3 regions of the Shewanella sp. SM95 genome follow, and region 2 is predicted to be linked to each of the others. Evidence: predicted binding sites of a transcription regulator. Region 2 holds the regulator's gene; each other region holds the start of a gene.
What was found. Region 2 encodes LexA, which represses DNA repair genes until DNA is damaged. Its sites were predicted from a motif close to TACTGTATNNNNATACAGTA; they were not measured.
Positions count from the first base shown of each region.

Region 1: the regulator LexA is predicted to act here: its motif matches at 1,911-1,930, upstream of L5M29_RS06015 (DNA topoisomerase III).
Region 3: the regulator LexA is predicted to act here: its motif matches at 1,637-1,656, upstream of umuD (translesion error-prone DNA polymerase V autoproteolytic subunit).

Region 1 is NZ_JAKKSE010000003.1:159,140-165,052, reverse strand. Features, by position in the region: gene L5M29_RS06015 (DNA topoisomerase III) at 1-1,898, opposite strand, end outside; gene L5M29_RS06010 (hypothetical protein) at 2,065-2,352, shown strand; gene L5M29_RS06005 (alanine/glycine:cation symporter family protein) at 2,620-4,098, shown strand; gene purF (amidophosphoribosyltransferase) at 4,226-5,740, opposite strand; gene L5M29_RS05995 (CvpA family protein) at 5,798-5,913, opposite strand, start outside.
Region 2 is NZ_JAKKSE010000014.1:89,901-95,813, forward strand. Features, by position in the region: gene plsB (glycerol-3-phosphate 1-O-acyltransferase PlsB) at 1-2,144, opposite strand, end outside; gene lexA (transcriptional repressor LexA) at 2,305-2,925, shown strand; gene L5M29_RS15345 (cell division inhibitor SulA) at 2,922-3,434, shown strand; gene coxB (cytochrome c oxidase subunit II) at 3,838-5,370, shown strand; gene ctaD (cytochrome c oxidase subunit I) at 5,380-5,913, shown strand, end outside.
Region 3 is NZ_JAKKSE010000005.1:61,884-67,796, reverse strand. Features, by position in the region: gene L5M29_RS08410 (SLC13 family permease) at 49-1,440, shown strand; gene umuD (translesion error-prone DNA polymerase V autoproteolytic subunit) at 1,671-2,090, shown strand; gene umuC (translesion error-prone DNA polymerase V subunit UmuC) at 2,087-3,361, shown strand; gene L5M29_RS08395 (cupin domain-containing protein) at 3,543-4,700, opposite strand; gene L5M29_RS08390 (PolC-type DNA polymerase III) at 4,920-5,546, shown strand; gene L5M29_RS08385 (LacI family DNA-binding transcriptional regulator) at 5,683-5,913, opposite strand, start outside.

The sequences.
Region 1 (5,913 bases), on a different contig from region 2:
GGCAGTTGTGCGCCTGCATTCTGGATAAGCGTGGATAAGGTGCCGAGCAGTGGTTGCATAAAGGCTTGATAAGAGGTTTCTTTATGGCAAATGCCGTTCAAGCTCGCTTCCCAAAGCGCTGTCATATCCGGCGTAGTCGCACTCGCGGGCAAGCTGTTAATCAATCCTTTCCCCACGTCTGTCGAGACAATAGATTTACCTAAGCGTTGTAAAAAACCGCGTTTGAACAGCAATTCGATAATACCTGCACGGGTAGCCTCTGTACCTAATCCGTCGGTTTCTTTAAGAATTTTACGGATCTCAGGATCGGTCACATAACGGCTAATACCCGTCATAGCACCGAGTAAAGTGGCATCGGTAAAGGCCTTTGGTGGTTGAGTATTTTTCTCCAACAATTCGCCTCGAGTACAATGCAAAGCCTGTCCCAATTTCAAAGGCGGTAATTGGCCGATAAACTCGTCATTCTCCTCATCGTCCTTACCTGTGCTTTCTTCCGTCGACTTGTTGCCACTCGCCTTACTGCCATTTGGCTCTTGGCGGGCAAAGAGTTGCTTCCAGCCGAGGGATTTATCCTGACGCGCCTTGGTATTAAATAAGCCACCCTCGATTGTCACTTGCACTGTGGTTTCACTGTAACAATAAGCCGGATAAAACTGTGCTAAGTACTGGCGAGCAACATGAAGATATAACTGCCTCTCACGCTGACTCAAGCTAGATAAGTTAGCCGTCTTCTCAGTGGGGACGATTGCGTGATGGGCGTCCACTTTTTTATCATCCCATGCTTTAGATTTAAGACGGGGATCGGGTACATCAGCACCTTGCAATAACTCAGTAGCACCGTCACTTATCGCCTTAAGTACCGAAGGCGCAAGATTATGTTGCTCAACGGGTAAATAACGACTGTCGGAGCGTGGGTAAGTAATGAGTTTATGACGTTCATACAAACTTTGGCAGGTATCGAGCACATCCTTAGCACTCATACCAAACCGTTTCGCCGCATCAATTTGCAACGCGGATAAGCTGTAGGGCAATGGTGGATTCTGTTTCTTGTCCTTAGCCACTAATTGAGTGACTAAAGCGGGTTTATCACTGATGCGACTCACCACATTTTGCGCTAACCCTCTCACTAACACTCGTCCTTCTTCATCCATATAAGGCTGACAAGCTTCGCTAGGTTGCCACTTGGCGCTGAAGGTTTCTTGCTTCTCGGTCGCCAAATGCGCCAGTACTTCATAAAAAGGTTTAGATTGAAAGTGAGCAATCTCTTCATCACGGCGCACCACTAGCCCAAGCAATGGCGTTTGTACTCGGCCGACGGATAACACGCCTTGATAACCGACCTTTTTACCTTGGATGGTGTACGCACGCGTCATATTCATGCCATAGAGCCAATCGGCACGACTGCGGGCTAAGGCCGATGTGGATAAAGGAATAAACTCGCGATTGCTGCGTAGCTGCGTTAGAGCCCGTTTTACAGCTTGTGGGTTTAAGTCACTGATCAGTAAACGCTGGGTTTGATGTAGCTTGTCCCCCGTCACGCCAAGATAGGCAATCACTTCATCCACGAGTAACTGCCCTTCGCGGTCGGGATCGCCCGCGTTAACCAGCGTGTTAGCTTGTTTGACTAATCGTTTTAGCACTGTGAGTTGGCTGCGGGTCGCAGCCTTAGGTTTTAGTTGCCACTTGTCTGGCACTATTGGCAAATGCTCGAATTTCCAAGACTTAAATTCGGGATTATAGGCATCAGGTTCTGCTTGCTCGAGCAAGTGGCCAACGCACCAAGACACACAATCGCCATTGGCGGCTTCGATAAATCCATCGCCTTTTTTATGGGGTTTAGGCAATACATCGGCAATGGCCCGCCCTAGGCTAGGTTTTTCTGCGATATAGAGAATCATACAAACACCAAGCACTGGATATAATTACAGTATAATTTAGCCCAAACGCCAGTTGAGTGCAAATTTCTGTAGTAAACCGAGCTTAAATGTAAAAGCTTAAGTGTAAATTCAATTGCGAATGATTCTCAACAAGGCATAAGATACACTAAATGACTAAGGAGTGACTATGAAACAGTTTGCAATAAATGCGCGACAGGCTATGACAATAACTCCAGCATTAATATTAAGATTCAATCAGTTATTGATATTCCATAGCTTAATGTTACTCGCAATAAGCATGCTCACCAGTACCTGGCTGGGACAAATGAAAATCATCGATATGCCGTTAGCATGGGGATTCATTCTCGTCATTCCTATTGCTGTGAGTGTATCTCTATTACTCAGCCACCAAATCACGCGCCATAGCTTAAGCAGCTTATTCGGCGTGTGGATGCTACTTTGGGTAATGGGATAACTGACATTCATAATAAATCACTACCGTATTTCGAGTTAACTCGCCCCTCCGCTCTATTTATCCGTGCTAAAACTCAATTTCAAAACACATTGGTTTCAAATATTTAACACTTTAACTATGAAGCTCCCTAAAAAATAGTTATGTTGAGTATCTTGGATATTTACAAAAAATGTCTTAATCAAAAGTGAATGTCCTAACTCAACATCAGTTGAATAACCGTAAACCTAAAAACTCTGCTAAAACAACACAATAAAGGAATCGGAGTCTATGAATGAGATTGTCAACGCGATCAATAGTGTAATTTGGAGCCCTGCACTTATTTTTCTTTGCCTAGGTGTCGGGCTCTATTTCTCCCTTCGCACTCGATTTTTACAGCTGCGCCATCTGCCAGAAATGATCCGCCTGATGTTTGATGGTAAGAGTACTGATGCGGGGGTGTCGTCTTTTCAAGCACTCGCAATGACATTAGCGGGCCGAGTCGGTACAGGTAACATTGCAGGGGTTGCCACAGCAATCACCTTTGGTGGTCCTGGCGCTTTATTTTGGATGTGGATGGTTGCCTTTCTCGGTGCCAGCTCCGCCTTCGTTGAATCGACCTTAGGTCAAGTCTATAAAGAAAAAATCAATGGCGAGTATCGTGGTGGGCCTGCTTTTTATATTGAAAAAGGCTTAGGCATGAAATGGTATGCATGGGTATTTGCAATTGCGACCATATTTGCCTGCGGGATCCTGCTGCCAGGCGTACAAGCTAACTCGATTGGTTCAAGTTTAAAAACCGCTTTCAACATAGATCCTAATGTGACTGCAGCCATACTGGCTATGCTTCTTGGTTTTATCATTTTTGGCGGTGTAAAACGTATCGCTCACTTTGCCAGTGCCGTCGTCCCCTTTATGGCACTGGGTTACATCATAGTGGCTTGTGTCATCATAGCGCTAAATATTGGCCAGCTACCGGGTATTTTATGGTTAATTATCAAAAGTGCCTTTGGCTTTGATGCGGGTTTTGGTGCCATTTTAGGCTTAGCCATCATGTGGGGGGTAAAGCGGGGTATTTACTCCAACGAAGCGGGTCAAGGTACAGCGCCACATGCCTCATCTGCAGCGGCGGTAAGCCATCCTGCCAAACAAGGGTTAGTTCAAGCTTTTTCTGTGTATATCGACACCTTATTCGTTTGCTCTGCAACAGGTTTCATGCTGCTCATTACAGGACTGTATAATGTTCAGGGCCCAGACGGTGCGGCGCTCTATACTGGCATTGCCGGAGTCGCTGCAGGACCTGGCTACGTACAAACGGCAATGGAAAGTATGATGCCAGGATTTGGCAATATCTTTGTGGCTATCGCACTGTTCTTCTTCGCCTTTACGACCATAGTAGCTTATTACTACATTGCCGAGACCAACATTGCCTATATTAACCGTAAAGTAAATCATCCTTGGTTCATGGTCGTTCTCAAAGTCGTGATCATTGGCTCAACCGTATACGGCACAGTTAAAACGGCTGATATGGCTTGGGGAATGGGTGACATTGGTGTCGGACTGATGGCATGGCTCAATATTATTGCCATTATTCTATTAAGGAAAACCGCATTCACTTGCCTTAAAGATTATGAATCACAGCAGGCACTTGGCATTGAGCCACTTTTTGATCCGGTAAAACTGGGTATTAAAAATGCGGATTACTGGGTTGAACGTAAGCACGCTGAAGAAAATGTAATGACTGAAACAGCGCAACGCATAAATACGTAGACGTTACCACTATGATCCGTTAAGCAAATATAAACCATTAAAAAGCCAGTGATTTCTCACTGGCTTTTTTTGTATCGTTTAGAACAAAAAGGACACAAACTTTACGATACTGAATTACCCACAATCCTTATGGGTGACAGACGTTATGCAGCTCTAAGTTAGTGCCAATATCTTTATTTCGATCGGCTTTGGCATCGTCATTTCGCAGTTGCGTCAAGTGATCTAAATACGCTTGGTCAACGTCGTTCGTGATGTAGTGACCATCAAATACAGACGTTTCGAAACGTTTAATCGCAGGATTTTCCATTCTTACCGCTTCAATTAAATCGGGTAAGTCTTGGAAAATAATGCCATCAGCACCAATTAACTTGGCGATTTCATCGGCATCACGACCGTGGGCAATAAGCTCATTCGACGTTGGCATGTCAATACCGTACACGTTCGGGAAACGAATTTCCGGTGCGGCAGAGGCAAAGTACACTTTCTTGGCACCGGCTTCACGGGCCATTTCGATGATTTGCTCAGAGGTCGTACCGCGAACGATAGAGTCGTCCACCAACAGGACATTTTTGCCTTTGAACTCAGTGTTAATCGCATTCAACTTACGACGCACTGACTTCTTACGCTCCTGTTGACCAGGCATGATAAAGGTACGGCCAATATAACGGTTTTTCACAAAACCTTGGCGGTACGGTAAATCCATGCAACGGGCAATTTCCAGCGCGATATCGCAAGAGGTTTCAGGAATAGGAATAACCACGTCGATATCGTGATCGTACCATTCCTTCTTAATCTTCTCGCCAAGCTTAGCGCCCATGTTGACGCGACTTGCATATACAGACACTTTGTCGATCGTCGAATCTGGACGGGCAAAATAGACGAATTCGAAGATACAAGGTGCATAGCTAGGCTCGGCTGCACATTGACGGGTATACAGCTGGCCGTCAATTGAAACATAAATCGCTTCACCCGGTGCCACATCACGCATCACTTCAAAGCCAACGGCATCGAGTGCCACGCTTTCAGAAGCCACCATGTATTCAGTGCCAGTGGCGGTTTCGTGCTTACCTAATACTAAAGGACGAATACCAAATGGGTCACGGAATGCAACTAAGCCTTGACCAATAATCATGGCAACAACCGCGTAGGCGCCACGAGCTTGTTGGTGTACGTTAGCGACCGCATCGAACACTTCTTCCGACGTCAGGGTCAAACTCGTGGTTTTTTGCAGTTCGTCGGCCAATAGGTTTAACAAGACTTCAGAATCCGAAGTGGTGTTCACATGACGACGTTTTTTGATCAGCCCTTCGGCTAATTCGACTGTGTTGGTTAAGTTACCGTTATGGGCTAATGAGATCCCAAATGGCGAGTTAACATAGAAAGGCTGCGCTTCAGATGCGCTTGAACTGCCCGCAGTTGGATAACGCACATGGCCAATACCCGCATTACCTTGTAGGCGTTGCATATGTTTGACTTCAAAAACGTCTTTAACCAAACCATTGGCTTTACGTAGTCTGAAAGCACCACGATCAATGGTCACAATACCTGCCGCATCCTGACCTCTGTGCTGCAACACTGTCAGTGCATCATAAATGGTCTGATTAACCGATGATTGGCCAACTATTCCGACGATACCACACATGGGTAAGCTTCCTCATTGTAAGATGTTCTATCACTTAGGATTATTTTATTTTCTTTCTTATAGTTTGGGTACAAAGCTGGAGGTGTTTTCCAAATAGTCAAAAAACCATTGGATAACAACGCCAAATTCGGGCACTAGCACAGAATCTTTCCACCATTGGGAGTTGGGAGAGC
Region 2 (5,913 bases):
TTGAAGATAATGGCATAGCGTTGCAGAGTTTCGCTCACTGAACTGGCTAACAATAATAGTTGGCTAGTGTGTTCAGGCACGACAGTTAAGGTATCAGTCTCAACCACTAACCCTTGTTCAATGAAGAAATCCAGCACTTGATTGACATAGGCAGGTACATCCTTAATGCCCATGAAGAGTTCGGCTTTCAGCAGTGGATAAAAATCGGCAACGATTGACACAACTTGCTGACGCGGGATCTGCTCATTATGCGTTAAACAACTCGCAATTAATGACGGTACAATAAATAAGTGGATGATATTGTTACGATAGTAAGTCATAGACACTGCCTGACTCGTCTCGATAGACACAATTTCACCTAAAGGATCGGCGCAAACAACAAACTTGTTCAGCTCTAAACCTTGCTGCACTAAATGCTTACCATCACCTTCGGCAACCGAAGTATAAGTAGTGTAAGGCACTTTTTTGAGTAGAGTCAGATACAGATCAAGCTGACGTTCCAGCAGACTGCGCTCTAAGGCATTTTGATCTGTGGCCAACAACACTAAACTCGTCAAGGTCACCGAACTCGCCGCCGCCGCATCGTTAATATTCGTCATCACTCGATTCGCCAGCACGTTTACCGCTGGCGTTAACCAGCTTGGTTTTTGCTCAGGATCATCGGCCAACTCAGTACGCCAGTTTGGCGCGCGCTCATTTAAGAAGTTTTGCAGAGTAATCGGCTCGCCAAAGTTCACATAACCTTGGCCGAAATTACCAAGTTTGCGAATCGCACCAAACACCTGCCACACAGATTCTTTTTTCTTTTTCTTACCACTTAACTCTTTATGATACGTCGCCACTTCCATCACATGGTCATAGCCTAAATACACAGGCACTAGCGTGACTGGACGCTCGATACCGCGCAGCACACTGTTCATCGTCATGGCGATCATGCCAGTTTTCGGCGCCAACAGACGGCCAGTACGTGAACGGCCACCTTCGGAGAAGTATTCCACCGAATAACCTTTAGCAAACAGCTGATCTAAATACTCACGAAATACTGCGGTGTACAGCTTATTGCCATTAAAACTACGGCGGATAAAGAAGGCACCACCGCGACGGAACATAGGTCCCGCGGGCCAGAAATTGAGGTTAATGCCGGCAGCAATGTGCGGCGGAACCATGCCTTGATAATACAAAATATACGATAACAGCAGGTAATCCATGTGGCTGCGATGGCAAGGCACATAAACAATCTCGTGGCCATCGTGGTGTAACTGCCGAACTTGCTCGGCGCCTTTAATGTTGATCCCGCTGTAAAGCTTGTTCCACAGCCAAGTTAAAAAACGCTCGGCAATACGCACTAAACTGTCTGAGTAATCGGCAGCGATTTCATCGAGATACTCAATAGCCGTCTCGCGCGCTTGGGTCTCAGAAATCTTTTTACTGGCGGCTTCTTCTTGAATCGCTTTGCGCAGCGACTCAGATTTGAGTAACGAATGAAACAGTGCTTGGCGGTTTGGCAGCACAGGCCCTGTCATTACCTTACGTTGACGACGGAAATGCACGCGCGCAACCCGTGCTAACTTATGGGCAATCCCCATGTCGGTGCCATGTTCGTCAGCCATGTAACGCAGGGATACGGCATTCGAAAACTGCACGAAGTTATGTCGACCTAAGAACAGAATCATCAAGCACTTGCGCAACCAAGTCGGGTTTTCCCGCTCAAATACGGCCGCCTTCATAGTGTCGTCTTCTTTCCCTGGCGTGCGACCCCAATACAAGCTCACGGGCACCAGTTGAATATCCAATTCAGGACGTTCCTTATGCACGGCTAACAAACGCATAAAGCATTCGAGGAAAGGCTCATTACCAGCACGTTCGCCAAACAGTGGCTTACGTCCTTGAAGACAGACAACCCGAGGCGCAGTCACACCATTAGCCACTAGAGGCTCATAAGGGCTTGGTAAGCCTAACTTAGCCGTTATTTCGCTCAAAGCAGCGATGTCACTGAGGGATTCTGTTTTCATCACATAAACAAGGGGTCTGGAAGCATCCAGATTCAGATCGGCAAAGGGATCCTGAGGCACCACAATAGTGTGCACTAAGTGTTTTTGGATCCAACGTAATGATTTCAACCAAAGAGAGTCGTGTTTAGGCATTATTCTTATGCAATTAAGTGCGTTTACTAGCCCGATAGAATACCAGACTATGGGCAATATTCGCTAATTCTCTCCAACATAGCTAAAAAGTGGTTAATACTTGCGCTGCAAATAATACTGTATATACTAACAGTAACTGTATAGAAAAACAGGAAACACCATGAGACCTTTGACGCCACGCCAAGCTGAAATTTTAGAGCTAATTAAACGAAATATTGCCGATACTGGCATGCCACCCACTCGGGCAGAAATCGCAACCCGTTTAGGTTTTAAGAGCGCCAATGCGGCTGAAGAACATCTTAAAGCGTTGGCAAAAAAGGGCTGCATTGAGATCATGCCAGGCACATCTCGAGGCATTCGTCTGCCTGCGGAAATCGAAGATTTGACTGAAACAGGTTTACCGCTCATCGGCCAAGTGGCCGCGGGTGAACCTATCCTCGCCCAAGAACATGTTGAACAGTACTACCAAGTCGACCCAAGCATGTTTCATCCCGCCGCCGATTTTTTACTGCGAGTAAAGGGCGACAGCATGAAAAATATCGGTATTCTCGAAGGTGATTTGCTGGCAGTTCATAAAGTAGAACAAGCTAGAAATGGTCAAGTGGTTGTCGCTAGAGTCGATGACGATGTCACTGTTAAACGTTTCGAAAAAAAAGGTAATGTAGTCTATCTACATGCCGAAAATGAAGATTACTCCCCGATTAAAGTGGATTTAGGCTTCCAAAGTTTAACAATTGAAGGACTCGCCGTCGGTGTGATCCGTAATGGAGATTGGCTATGAATAAACTACTTGGCAATGCCCCCCGCCATCCGGGCTTGTGGCTCGATGAAGTCCGTGATGCCGACTATGACTGGCACCATGCGCCTATCGCCTGTATGCCAACCAAGACTCAAGGTCGCCAAGAATTAATTCATCTGAGTGCACAACTCGCTCAGTTAAGCCAACAGGGCCGTTGGTTAGTGCTCATCAACCCTCCAAGTATTGGCTACAAGCAAACACTCGCTAGCGCAGGTGTGCGTATGGATAGAGTTTTGCTGGTACATGCTAAAGATGAAGTCGAAACCCTGTGGGCGATGGAAAAAGCCCTAACAAGTGGTACGTCCAGTGCAGTCATTACTTGGACTCAATCATTAGATGCGCGGGATAATCGACGCCTACAAATCGTGGCTAAAAGTGCCCGAGCTATGGGTATAGTGCTTGAAGACGTAAACAGTCACTTACATGCCGACGTACGCATTGAGCAAGGCAATCTCTTCGGTCAGCAATCTTTTTTTAGCGCTGTACATTAAATATTCATTTAATTTTTTACCTTGAAAGCCGCCTCACCTATGAATGTGAGGCTTTTTTTTGGCAATTTTTCAGATAATTAGATAAATAAGTGATCTTGATCAATATTTAAACAGCAAGTATGGTTGGTTAAGTCGGTGGTGATATATCACCTTCCGTGGTCAATGAATCGAGTATTTATCGAACTCGAAGCGCCACTAAAAATAGAGAACAGATTTATTTCAGCAGTATGTGCCAGCGTGGCTAATTACCAGCAGTAACAATACTTGATTAAAAGTAACAGCCGCCAACGCACGTTGAAGTCAAAAAAGCTTTTTTGGGAACTGAAGAGTTTGCATAGAGTTGAGACTTACTGTGTTGCTCTTCTTTGTAGTTGCTATTCGCAATTGGCAGAGGAGAAGTCTTGTGAAGCAATTGTTGTATTGTTTACTCGTGGTGCTTTTCGCACCACCGTTGACCGCCGCGGACATGCGGTTCAACATGACCCCTGGCGTGACCGAGATCAGTGGCAAGGTTTATCACTTGCACATGACCATCTTGTATATCTGCTGCGCAATAGGCCTAGTGGTCTTTGGCGTCATGATTTACGCCATGATCAACCACAGAAAATCCAAAGGCGCTGTCGCGTCCCACTTTCACGAAAGCACTAAAGTTGAAATCGCTTGGACGATTCTGCCATTTATCATTTTGATCTTAATGGCGATTCCAGCGACAAAAACTTTAATCGCAATGGAAGATCCCAGCAACGCCGATCTCACCGTAAAAGTCACGGGGTCCCAATGGAAATGGCATTACAGCTATTTCGATCAAGATATTGATTTTTATAGCATACTGACAACACCCAGAGCACAAATTGAAGGCACCGAAACCAAGGGTGAAAACTATCTATTGGAAGTCGATAAACCGCTCGTTCTACCGATAAACCGCAAAATCCGCTTTCTGATGACTTCAGAGGATGTCATCCATTCTTGGTGGGTACCCGCCTTTGCAATTAAGAAAGATGCCAACCCTGGATTTATCAATGAGGCTTGGACTCGCATCGACAAACCCGGCATTTACCGTGGTCAATGCGCCGAGCTCTGCGGTAAAGACCATGGTTTTATGCCTATCGTAGTACAAGCGTTACCTGAAGCCGAGTTTGAGGCTTGGGTAACAGAGCAGAAACAAGCCGCAGGTGCTGCGGCTGAAGCCGCTCAAGCCGCTTTATCACAAACCCTAAGTAAAGAAGAGTTGATGACTCAAGGTGAACAAGTTTACCTCGGGCACTGCGCAGCCTGCCACCAGCCCAATGGTGAAGGGTTGCAAGGCGTATTTCCGCCCCTTAAAGGTAGCCCGATTGCAACGGGACCACTCAGCGGTCACCTTGAAATTGTGCTCAACGGTAAAACGGGTACTGCCATGCAAGCGTTTAGTAAGCAATTGACCGCACAAGAAATCGCGGCAGTGACTACCTACGAGCGGAATGCTTGGGGCAATAATACTGGCGATGCAGTGCAAGCCAAAGACGTCAACGAGTACATGAACGGCAATTCTGCACAAACATCCGCCGCGGTACCAAGCAGTACAACTCCGACACCCGCACCTGCAGACGTCTCAGCTGCAATCGATCCCGCAAGCCTCCCCACACTCAGCCATGACGCCCTCATGGCCGAAGGTGAAACTGTCTACGCGACCTTCTGTGCTGCCTGCCATCAAGTGACAGGTGCAGGAATACCACCCGCCTTCCCCGCGCTAGTGGGTAGTGCTATCGCCATTGGACCAGTCGCCAATCACATCGATATTGTGATGCACGGCAAAACGGGCACGGCTATGCAGGCATTTGGCAAACAGCTTAGCCCACAGCAACTTGCAGCAGTCATTACCTATGAACGCAATGCTTGGGATAACAATACCGGCGATACAGTGCAACCTGCTGATATCGCAAGTCATGGACAGTAGGGGATAATGATGAGCACTACGACTCAAGATCAAACCGCAGCCCATGATGACCATCATCATGGTGCGCCAAAGGGCATCATGCGCTGGCTGCTAACCACCAACCATAAAGACATAGGTACTTTGTATTTATGGTTCAGCTTCATTATGTTCTTAACCGGTGGCGCTATGGCCATGGTGATCCGCGCTGAACTCTTTCAACCTGGATTACAATTGGTCGAGCCCAACTTTTTCAACCAAATGACAACTGTTCATGGGCTGATCATGGTATTCGGTGCGGTAATGCCAGCCTTTACAGGGCTCGCTAACTGGCTGATCCCTATGATGATAGGGGCGCCCGATATGGCGCTGCCACGGATGAATAACTGGAGTTTTTGGATACTCCCCTTCGCCTTCACTATCCTTCTCAGTTCGCTATTTATGGAAGGTGGCGGACCTAACTTTGGTTGGACCTTCTACGCACCACTATCAACAACTTATAGTCCAGATAGCACGGCGCTCTTTGTATTTTCTATTCACATCATGGGGATAAGTTCGATCATGGGC
Region 3 (5,913 bases), on a different contig from region 2:
TATCTTAGTAGGCATCTTTTACGTATTCAACCCAATAGGTCAGTAAACATGAAACGTTTTATTGGCGTTAAACAGCTAGTGTGTTTCAGTGCACTGTTGATCGCTACTTTACTTGCGCTTTTTCCGCTAAGTCAGCATCCCGCGATGTTTTCCTACAGCGCAGGCGTAGTGTTAGTGACCTTGATGTTTTGGAGCACAGGTTTCTTCCCGCCCTTTATGGCGGGGTTAATCTTTTTTGCCCTTGCCACCATTTTTAAACTCATTGAGCCGAGTATACTTTTCTCCGGATTCGGCTCAACTGCGGTGTGGTTAATCATTTCGGGGTTTGTGATCGGCAGTGCCATCACTCAGTCTGGCTTAAGTCGCAGAATGGCCAGTTTGATTGCCCCCATACTGACCTCAAGTTATCCACGCTTGATTGCGGGTTTGGTCTTTAGTGCCGTGCTGCTTGGCTTTGTGATGCCCTCATCCGTTGGCCGTGCAGTGGTCATGGTGCCAATTGGTATGGCGTTAGCTGAGCAAGTCGGTTTTGCTCGTGGTAGCCATGGGCGGATAGGCATTGCGACCGCCTTGGCACTGGCGTGTAACATGCCCAGTTTTGCCGTGTTGCCCGCGAATATTCCCAACATGATATTAGCGGGTTCCAGTGAGAATCTATTCAATATCCACTTTGGTTATACTGAGTATCTCTTATTGCATTTTCCAATCCTTGGTTTACTCAAATCGATATTGATTGTGGCGCTAGTTATCTTCCTATTTCCTGCAAAAATTGATAAAAATCAGCCTGAACGCGTTATTGAAAAAGAAGCTTATAACCTTGGTATTCAAAAGAAAGTTGCACTGTTACTGGCGATTACTTTGCTCTTTTGGGTGACTGACTCGCTGCACGGCATCAACCCCGCTTGGGTAGGATTAACAACGGCTATCTTGTTATTGCTCCCAAAATGGGGAGTGCTTGAGCCTAAGAGTTTTAATAGTTCAGTGGATTTGTCGACCGTCATTTTTGTCGCGGCGGCCTTAGGTCTGGGAGCATTGGTCAATCATTCCGGGCTCGGCACTGCGCTAGGTCAACTGTTCAGTGAATGGTTACCCTTGCAGCAAGGGGCATCGTTCCTGAATTTTATGTCGTTATCGTTAATCGCGACGCTAACAGGATTAGTGGCAACGGTTCCAGGCGTGCCGACTGTGTTATCCCCCATGGCGGCAGACTTTGCCAATGCAACTGGCTTCTCCACCCCTGCGGTATTAATGACGCAGGTGATCGGGTTTTCAACCGTGATTTTTCCTTATCAGGTGGCTCCTTTGATTTTGGCGATGCAATTATCCCAAGAGCCATTAACTAAACTACTTCGCATCACCTTACCTCTAGCGGCAATAACTCTAGTTGCACTCATGCCACTGGATTATTTATGGTGGCTATGGCTCGGTTGGATTAACTAAATTGCGTTAACTAAAGCGGGTTAACTAAAGTGCGTTAACTGAATTAAATGGACGAAACGCTCACCCTTGGCGATATTCAAGCCGTCAAGGGTGCTTTAGAGCAGCCATCATCAATTGCTCAGCACTCGACAGCACTTGGGTCGATAACATAACTCTCCCCACATAAATTCTTTCGATAAGCTTCGTAGTTAGACTATACTGTTTATATGTACAGTGTATTGTGATTTATTATGATGCTTCTAGGCCGCTTCGCCAAACATACCCAATATCAGCTCTCGTTATTTAGCTCCTTGATTGCCGCAGGATTTCCGTCACCGGCCCAAGACTATGTAGAACAAACATTAGATCTCAATGAGTTATGCATCAAACACCCTGCCGCCACGTTTTTTGTCAAAGTCCAAGGGGATTCGATGATCGAAGCGGGGATTTTCTCCGGTGATATTTTGGTGGTAGATCGCTCACTACAGCCAGCCCACGGTGATACCGTTGTCGCAGCGGTGAACGGTGAGTTTACCGTAAAGCAATTACAGCTACGCCCTGTGGTGCAATTGCTACCACGTAATGCCTTATTCTCCCCGATTGCCATCAATGATGAGTCTGAGTTAAACATCTTTGGGGTGGTGACCAACGTGGTAAAAAAGCTCAAATGACGCCCTCATTATTTGCCCTCGTCGATTGCAATAATTTTTATGCCTCCTGTGAGCGGATGTTTAGGCCAGATTTGATTGGTAGGCCGATTGTGGTGTTATCCAACAACGATGGCTGCGTCGTCGCCCGCTCGGCAGAGGCAAAACACCTTGGCATCAAGATGGCGGTGCCTGTGTATCAAATCGCAAACCAACTCCGCCAGCATCAGGTTGCGGTATTCTCCTCTAACTATGCCCTCTACGCCGACATATCAAATAGAGTCATGACCACCTTAGAGCAAATGGTACCGAAAGTAGAAGTGTATAGTATTGATGAAGCGTTTTTAGACCTTTCTCGTCTCGATAAATGCACTGATATTCATCAGCTTGCACTTGATATTTATCACCGAATACCGCAGTGGATTGGGATCAGCGTTTGCGTCGGCATTGGACCGACAAAAACCCTGGCTAAACTGGCAAACCATGCCGCGAAACGCTATCCCGCGACGCGGGGCGTGGTTGACTTGCGCGACCGTGAACGCCAACGACGACTGATGGCGCTTATCCCTGTCGACGAAGTCTGGGGAATAGGCCGTAGGCTTACAAAACGCTTGAACATCATGGGCATAAATACCGCGTTGCAATTGGCGGATGCGCATCCAAAGCTTATCCGCGACACCTTTTCGGTCACCGTTGAGCGCACGGTACGCGAACTTAACGGCATTGCCTGTGATGACATACAAGAGGTCGCCGCCACTAAGCAACAAATTATCAGCTCCCGATCCTTTGGCAGTCGTATTGATAATTTAGAAGCGATGCAACAGGCGATCAATGAGTACACTTTTAGGGCCTGTGAAAAACTACGTTCCGAGCGCCAATACGCTAAAGCGATGTCAGTATTTGTGCGTACTAGCCCTTTTAGCGATGCAACTCCCCAGTACAGCAAATCGCTGTCGGGCAGTTTAGTTCGCCCCAGCAATGATACACGGGATTTTGTCACCCTTGGCCAAAGCCTACTGCAACGCATTTGGCGTGAAGGTCATGCCTATGCAAAAGCAGGGGTTATGTTAGGGGATTTTTTTGGTGCAGGCGTGTTTCAGCTCGGATTATTCGATGACGTCACACCTAGGCCTAAAAGCAAGGAGTTGATGCAATTACTCGATAAAGTGAACCACAGCGGTCATGGAAAAATTTGGTTTGCAGGACAAGGTATTGACCCGACTTGGGGAATGAAGCGTGAGCAGCTTTCCCCACGTTACACCACCCAATGGGCACAATTGCCCATAGTGAAATAATCAGCAAATCCAGTGGCTAAATGACCGCCTGCGAATTACAGACCCCACCTAACTCTAAACTAACTCTAAACTCCATATAGCACTAAAACCCATCTAGATCTAAAAAACATATAGCGCTAAGCCCGTCGGGCGTTAACGCTAAAACGGTATTAACATATACCAAGCTTTGTCTCATTCCGCCTTAACACTCTTCATCGCTGAGATCTTCAAAGTACCAGTAGCCTAGATTCACCCACTCGGTAAGCTGCGTGAGTAAGTCAGCATGGGCTAACCAAGGCGCTAAGGCAGCTTTATCCAACTGATTGCTATCACATAGTAGTGGGATCACTGCAGCCAATTCGGCTGAAAGTTGATACTTATCACCATTAATATAGACAACGCCCTGTGCCACATGAATATCAAAATACAAACAGCGCAGTCCGCCGAGGCGAATAAGCGGCTGCTCATCAAACCAAGCCAGCACTTCGTCTTGAGTGATGTCCAATGGCTCATCGGGTAAATCTAAGGCGCATTTTGACTGAGTTAAATAGCGACCCGAAAACTCGCTCACCAGTTCATCGGTTAACATATTAGTCAGTTGCGTACGTAACCGCGCTAAATCACGATTATCAACACAACCACTGCGCGTTGTCTGCTCGCGGTCTGGATCTTCAATCTGCTGTGTGCCTAAATCTTGCTCAGACAGATGATCGGCCAAAGCACTTACCATATCTTTGGCGGAAGCTGTACGATAACCTACTGAAAAACTTAAAGACTGTTCTAAGGTTATGCCGTCATGGGGGAATCCAGGGGGAATATAAAGGATGTCGCCGGGCAACAACTCAGTATCGATAATCGGTTCAAAGGCTTCTGTGTGCAGCAAAGCAGGATGCGCGGCAAACTCTTTGTGCGGTCCCAGATCGCCTACGCGCCAGCGGCGACGTCCCGAACCTTGGCAAATAAACACATCATACAGATCGATATGCGGCCCCACGCCACCGCCAGGTGTGGCAAAACTCACCATCACATCATCTAAACGCCATCGCGGAATAAAATCAAAACATTGGATCAGGGCTTCTGCATCGGGCACCCAGTTGTTCAAGGCTTGCACGATCAAAGTCCAATCCCGTTCACCGAGATGATCGTAGGAATCAAAAGGGCCAAATTCAGCCTGCCATTGCCCAGCCTGTTGGTACACTCGCCGAGATTCCACCAGCTCATCCATGGCTAAGCCGGCTAACTCTTCGGGCGAGATTAAATCTTGAAAATGTTTGAATCCTTGGCGGATAACCAAAGGTTTTTTCTGCCAATATTCTGCTAAAAATTGCGCGGGCGTTAAGCCATTAATATCGAGTTGCATGGGTCGCTCACAAACCAAACTGTTATTCATAGAGGTAAATGCTAACAGGAAGCGAAACCAAGAAAGCTCGACCGGATCAACAAAGCATTAAGTCTTTTATCAGCGTCAATGTGATAGTGAATTTACTAACGTATTGAATTACAATCGGCTTATCTAAAAGCATTGCGCTGTCAAAGAAGGCAATGCTGACACATTATTTATAGAGTCCACATAAGATCTATGCCTACATCTGCAGCTAACACTTTGGTCGTGCTCGACTTTGAAACCACAGGGCTATCGCCTAATCAAGGGGACCGCGCGATTGAAATCGGAGCTGTGCTGATTGAAAACGGCGTGATCACCCAAAGATTTTCAGAGTTGATGAACCCAGGATTTAGAATAAGTCGTTTTATTGAGGACTACACAGGGATCAGCAATCAAATGCTCAGGGATGCAGCGCCCTGCAATGAAGTGATGGCGCGTTTTGCCGACTTTATCGCCGATCATAACTTAGTCGCCCACAATGCGGCATTTGATCAGCGCTTTTTAGACGCGGAATTTGCCCAAATTCGCCATCGCTATCGAGGACAATTTGGTTGCTCCTTGCTAGTGGCAAGACGGTTATATCAAGCGGCACCGAATCATCAGTTAGGTACTTTAGTGCACTATAAACAGTTACCAAGCGATGGCACCTTTCACCGCGCCTTAGCCGATGCCGAAATGACTGGCCATTTGTGGCTGGCAATGCTGGCAGACCTTCAGCAAGAGTTCGGCGTCAATGCCCCCACCTTCGAGTTACTGCAAAAAATCGCTAAGAAAACCAAAGCAGACGTACCAAAATTTTTGCGTCAATACGCAGGCAAGTGATCTAAAAACAACGCCGCTAAATGATAGTAAAAAGCCGATATATCCTAGGATTATCGGCTTTGTTCCATCAGCTTAGTTTCAACAGCTTAGTTTCAACAGGTAAAATTAACGATTAAATCGGTTGCCGACAAAAACATTATGCTAGCGATAACGGCTTAAGCGGCGCGCTATCAATGCCGCAGGAGCTGCGAACAACTAAGGTCGTCGGAATAAGCTGCGCACTCACCTCTTGTCCGCGGATAAGTTTGAGTACACTGTCGACTAAAATTTCACCGGCTAATTGAGTGTTCTGCTTAATGGTCGTTAATGGCGGATTGGCAAAACTCGCCACAGGAATATCATCATATCCCACCACTGCAACTTGTTC